DNA from 2 places in the Ligilactobacillus sp. JN-6 (Y).1 genome. Region 1 is predicted to be linked to the other one. Evidence: predicted binding sites of a transcription regulator. Region 1 holds the regulator's gene; the other holds the start of a gene.
What was found. Region 1 encodes Rex, which represses fermentation and respiration genes when NADH is low (regulators of the CRP and FNR family bind a similar motif). Its sites were predicted from a motif close to TTGTGAANTANTTCACAA; they were not measured.

Region 1 (3,184 bases):
TTGCTTCACAAACGAAGTGTAATTTCCAGGGTATGTTTTAGCTCGCTTGTGACTAATGTTGCAGACTTCTGTAACGATCTTGTCAAGGAAATAACGATCATGAGAAACGAGTAACAAAGCTCCTGGATATCCTTGGAGATAATTTTCCAGCCACTGTAATGTTTCAATGTCTAGGTGGTTTGTTGGTTCGTCCAAGACCAGTAGATCTCTTTTTTCAAGAAGCAAACGAGCCAAAGCGAGGCGTCTCTTTTGCCCACCTGACAAAGAAGATATTTTTTTGTCAAAATCTGCTTCTTCAAAATTAAAACCGTGAAGTACCGAACGGATCTCTGCTTGGTAGCCATAACCATTTTGTGCTTCAAAATCGTGCACCGTTTGGTCATATTGTTTTAATAAAGATTGATAAGTTCCAGAAGTATGATCTTTACTTTTGGCGATCTTATTTTCTAATTCATGGATCTGTTGTTCCATTTTGATCAAGCCCGAGAAGACTTTTAACATTTCATTGTAAATGGTATCTTCAGATTCTAAGCCGGTATCCTGGGCTAAGTAACCGATGGTCAATCCTTTTCGTCCAACGATTTGTCCTTCGTCAGGTTCATTTTCACCAGTGATCATTTTGATCAATGTAGATTTACCAGCTCCGTTCGGCCCGACAAGAGCGATCCGCGAATTGTCTTGGATATTCAGGTTTACGTTTTGAAAAAGTGGATCTCCAGCAAAAATACGAGCTACTTGTTGGACTTGTAATAAAAGCATAAAAATTTCACCTGCCTATTTTTATTCTACTAAACCATTTTAGCATACCTTGCAATATATCGTTGTAAATTTAAATTTTTCCAATTAAGTTGTGAACTAATGAACTTTTTGTTTGATTGTGAAATTTTATATGGTAAAATTACTTACGTGAGTATTTGTGAAAGGGGCATAAAAATGGTGAATGCAAAAATACCTAGAGCAACGGCTAAAAGATTGCCAATTTACTATCGCTATTTAGGTATATTATTTAATTCCGGTAAGAAAAGGATCTCTTCAACTGAATTAGCTGAAGCAGTTAAGGTTGATTCTGCAACGATCAGACGTGATTTTTCGTATTTTGGTGCACTAGGGAAAAGGGGTTACGGTTATGACGTTAAAAGTCTCTTAGACTTCTTTAAGAAGACGTTGAACCAAGACAAGTTGACTAATGTTGGGCTGATCGGTGTAGGTAATTTAGGACACGCGTTGTTGAATTATAATTTCCATGGCAGTAACAATGTAAGGATCAGTGCAGCTTTCGACATTGATGACCGGATCACCGGCACTATTCAAAGCGGTGTTCCAATTTACCCCATGAGTGAAATGAAGGAACAATTAGTTGAACAACAGATAGAAGTTGTTATTTTAACCGTCCCTTCTCCAGTCGCACAACGTGTTACTGATGAACTTGTTTCTGCTGGTGTTAAAGGTATTTTGAACTTTACGCCTTTACGTGTGACTGTTCAAGATAATGTACGGATCCAAAATGTCGATTTAACCAATGAATTACAAACTTTGATTTATTTCTTAAATCATGTCGATCAATAATTTAGAAAAGTGAGACCATTGATGGAGACAGTTTTAAAAAAATCGTAGAGACCTACTAGCTATAGCAAATCTCTACGATTTTTTTAGTGGATAAATAAAACAAAAAGGTTCATTAAAATATGCGAAAGCATGGAAGTCTGGATCCTACCTGTCTTTTGGTAAATGAAACAGAGTATCAAACCAATAGCGGTATAGGTCAAAAAATGACCATCCCCATGACCTAATGCAAAAAGTAGGCTGGAAAGTATTGCTGTTTGCCATGGCCTAAACCAAAAGACAAAATTTCCAAATAAAACCTTACGGAAGATCAGTTCCTCGATAAGTGGTTCTGTGATCACAATTACCAGTATATAGTACGGATACTTGGCGGCTACTGCCATTAATTGGCTAGTGTTTTCGGAAACTGCCGGCTGATGAAGGATAGCAGCCTCAAACCAAAGGAAGATCCTTTGAGTAATTAAAAGTCCGACCGTGCCGCTAAGCGACCATAGAAGCGACTTCCAAAAACCAGTTTTCTTATCTTCCAATAGATTAGTATATTTGAAATGATGCATTGACCAGATCAAACCAAGTGCTCCGAGAAGACTAAGGGTGGTCTGCACTGGATATAAAATATCATTATTGTGAATAAAGTGGAAGGCTACTTGTTGGATAAGGACTAAGATGAAATACCCTAAAAAAAGACTTAATGAATTAGATTTTAGTTTCAATTAGATGACTCCTTTGTACTGCTTCAGACATTATAGCATATTTTCTAAGAAAATTAGCACTCAGACAAAGAGAGTGACAAAAAGTACTTGCAATTTAGAAATAAAGTGTTTATTATAATAATTGTAATTGAATTAGCACTTAAGTGTGTTGAGTGCTAAAAATATATTGGAGGGATCTAGAGTGCTGAAACCGTTAGGAGACAGAGTTATTCTTGAAGTTCAAGAAGAAGAAGAACAAACAGTTGGTGGGATCGTTTTAGCAAGTAATGCTAAAGAAAAACCTCAAACTGGTAAAGTCGTTGCTGTGGGTGCTGGTCGAGTCCTGGACAACGGTGAAAAGAGTGTACCAGAAGTAAAAGCTGGGGACTCAGTAATCTACGATAAATATGCAGGTACTGAAGTAACATATGAAGGTGACAAGTATTTGGTCGTTCGTGCCAATGACATTGTTGCCGTGATCGAATAAATTCTTTCATAAAGCATAGAACTCTAATTTTTGATGAGGTGAAATTAATGGCTAAGCAAATTAAGTTTTCAGAAGATGCACGAGCAAAAATGCTTGCTGGTGTAGATAAATTAGCAAATACAGTAAAATCAACACTTGGACCAAAAGGTCGCAACGTAGTTTTGGAACAATCATACGGTTCTCCGACTATTACTAATGACGGTGTTACGATCGCTAAAGACATTGAGTTGGAAGATCATTTTGAAAATATGGGTGCAAAGTTAGTTTCTGAAGTTGCATCTAAAACAAATGACATCGCCGGTGACGGTACAACAACAGCTACGGTTTTGGCTCAAGCAATCGTTGCAGAAGGTATGAAAAATGTGACAGCCGGTGCTAATCCTGTTGGTATCAGAACTGGTATCGATAAGGCTACTAAGGCTGCCGTTGAAGCATTACATGA
Region 2 (3,184 bases), 1.1 Mb from region 1:
GTCCTGGTCCATCGCTTTAATGATCGTTTTAGCTTGCTGTTCGATATCCGTGCCAGCCAAGTTAGCGTATACAATATCTTGCCCTTGTAAAGACGAAACCAGAGTTGTTTCGTCCAAAACATCACCTTGTACGATCGTACCGCGTTTTGCTTCTTCTGTCTTTAACTTGTCAGGATGCCGTAAATAAAGCGTTAAATTTACATCTTCCTGTTGCCCCAGATATTCTTCAGCGAACTTCGCAATATTACCAGCAGCTCCTAAAACTATAACGTTTTTCATAAAACAATATCTCCTTTCACTCTTCATTTTAGTAGCTATTTAGGAAAACTAAAAGTATTTACCCTTTGACAATCCCTAAATTTTTAAAGATAAAATAAATATCCCTTTTGACAAAAAGAAAGTAGAGATCATCCCTACTTTCTTCAACTATGTCATCTTTACAACTACACTTTTATTTAAAGTTAGCCGTTACATATTTATCCACTGCAACGATCACATTTGCTACATCTTCAGCTGAAACTTCAAATGGCATCTGGTGGATCGTTTCAGATGGGATCGTGGCCTGTTCACCGACCTTCAGAAGATCATCATAACTTACACCGATTAATTTGAGATCAGCTAACGTGGTTGGTAATCCAAGCGACTTGTTAAACTTGATATATTTGTCCAAAACATCCGTTGATACATTGTCTAACATCAGTTCACACAGATAACCGTATGCTACTTTTTCACCATGCATCAAAGTCTCACTTTCGCCAGATAATGCAGTAAAGCCATCATAGATAGCATGGGCTGCAGCTAAACCAGAACTTTCAAAACCAAGTCCACTCAATAAAGTATTCGCCTCAACAACAGTCTCTAATGATGACGTAACGACCTGCCCTTCCACGGCTGCAACAGCTTCATGCGCATGAGCAAATAAATTATCCGCACAAGTTTGGGCAATAGCCAATGAGGCTAATGTTGGGTCATTTCCTAACATTGATTGGTTATAACCACGAGCAACATCTTGTGCCTCAATATTAGTTGCCATAGCATCACCGATCCCTGCGACCAAATTCCTAACAGGTGCATGTGCCACAACGTTCGTATCGATCAATACCAAGTCCGGGTTGTTATCATAGAAAGCATATTTCTTAAAATTGCCGTCCGGTGTGTACAACACTGACAAAGCAGAACAAGGAGCGTCTGTTGATGCTACAGTTGGCAAGATCGCTACAGGAATGCTTAATTGGTTAGCTACATTTTTGGCGGTATCAAGTGTTTTCCCACCACCTAAGCCGATAATAAAGTCATTGCCTTCCTTTTTGGCGATCTCAACGACCCGGCTAATTTCTTCTTCTGAAGCTTCACCAACAAATTCTACATGGGTAACTGTGAAATCTTCTTTTTCCAAAGTCCCGTTAAGCTTCTCACCAACAATTTTCCAGACGATATCATCACAGAGCAATACAGGTTTTTTCCCGAGTTCTTCTAGGTATTCCTTAGGTGCATCTAATACACCATTCCCTTGAATATAATGAGCAGGACTTGCAAACTCTTTAACCATATTAAAAGCCTCCATTTCTTTTTGTTACCACTTTCACATCGATAATAACGAGAAATTGTGTTTTTTGTCAAACGTTTACACTCGATCTTTATACTTAGTTACCCAATTTATCCAACAAATTGTTTAACAATTTCACTATCGACCCATGACCACAACTTTTTTCATAAGAAAGCTTAAAATGTTTCACTCAAACAATTATGCTATAATGAGTCTGAAAAAATCAAAGTCATTAGGGATAAAATATTGGCTAAGGTCATAGTCCTTCCAGTAACTTGGTTGGTGATGTTATAAAATAAGACAAAGTATTTATAAAAAGGGAGTGGGTCAACAATGGAAATTTTGGTCGATACAGTCAACCTAGACGAAATCGAAAAGTACAATAAAATGTTGAATTTAACCGGCGTAACGTCTAACCCAACGATCATCAAAAAAGAAGGCAAAGTAAACTTTTTTGAACATTTGAAGAAAGTTAGAGGAATAATTGGGCCTGATAAAACGTTACACGTTCAGGCTGTGGGCGAGTCTGCCGAAGAGATCATAGCGGACGCTCATCGTGTTTTAAAAGAAATCGACCAGCAGGTTTATATTAAGATCCCTACTAACGAAGCCGGACTTGAAGCAATGAAACTTTTAAAAAGAGAAGGAGTCCACATCACTGCCACTGCTATTTATACTGTTTTCCAAGGTGAGTTAGCCATCGCAGCAGGAGCAGATTATTTAGCTCCCTATTATAACCGAATGCTAAACATGAATATCGCTCCTGCACAAGTGATCGGTGAGTTGGCAAATGCTATCGCTATGAGCCAGAGCAACACGAAGATCCTAGCTGCCAGTTTTCATAATGTTGCTCAAGTAACTGATGCAATCAAATATGGTGCACAGGCAGTTACCATCGGAACAGACGTGATCGCTTCTGGGTTAAATGCACCAATGATCGCAACAGCTGTTGCGGATTTCAAAAACGATTGGGTCTCATTATACGGAAATCAAACGATCGCAAGTTTAAAATAACATTAGAACAAGGAACTAGCCCATTAGGTTTGTACTTTACTCTTAGGGCGAGACTCTAAGCTCTACTACAAAAAGCAGGAACATTCTTCTCCCTTCAAATCAGAGTTGATGGTCCCGCTTTTTTTGTACAAATTTATCAGAAAATCAATGTTCCAAAAAGTCGTATCTTTTTCATTCTCTGACTTCTTGAATTGTAGATTTCATTGGTAGTTGCGAATGATATTTAGGCTTGGCTTCATAGGTTTTCCCATTTTTGGCCTTAGAGGTCAGCCCTATTGTATGGTCAGCTAACTGTTTGATGATAATAGAAAGAGCAACCGCTTTAAATCACTAGTGTAATAGTTTAAAATAGTTTTATTGATTAAATTACGGAGTAGTAAACTTAAGAAGCTTGCTGTGCTCTGTTTTCTTAGTCGAGCTCCGCAAACCAAGCTTTTCCGCTTATCCAAGACAGGTGCTGCATCGCTAAAAAACGCGCTATAGCACCTGTCTTGGATAATGCTCGGGACTTAGGCGGTTCGCTTCACTCTGTTTTTAAATAGGAGGTATAACTTTGACCAACACAATTAACAATGAACTACTCAAAGATGACCTTTACCAGGCCGTCAATGGCGAATGGCTGAA

Region 2: a site for Rex is predicted at 1,571-1,588, ahead of AC3XNE_RS02980 (glycerol dehydrogenase). Genes of this name have one in related genera too.

Annotation. Positions count from the first base shown of each region.
Region 1 covers NZ_CM176599.1:1,763,026-1,766,209, forward strand. The annotation lists gene AC3XNE_RS08130 (ABC-F family ATP-binding cassette domain-containing protein) at 1-759, opposite strand, end outside; gene AC3XNE_RS08135 (redox-sensing transcriptional repressor Rex) at 934-1,566, shown strand; gene AC3XNE_RS08140 (CPBP family intramembrane glutamic endopeptidase) at 1,650-2,276, opposite strand; gene groES (co-chaperone GroES) at 2,458-2,742, shown strand; gene groL (chaperonin GroEL) at 2,790-3,184, shown strand, end outside.
Region 2 covers NZ_CM176599.1:615,927-619,110, forward strand. The annotation lists gene AC3XNE_RS02975 (SDR family oxidoreductase) at 1-279, opposite strand, end outside; gene AC3XNE_RS02980 (glycerol dehydrogenase) at 452-1,549, opposite strand; gene AC3XNE_RS02985 (fructose-6-phosphate aldolase) at 1,880-2,560, shown strand; gene AC3XNE_RS02990 (M13 family metallopeptidase) at 3,114-3,184, shown strand, end outside.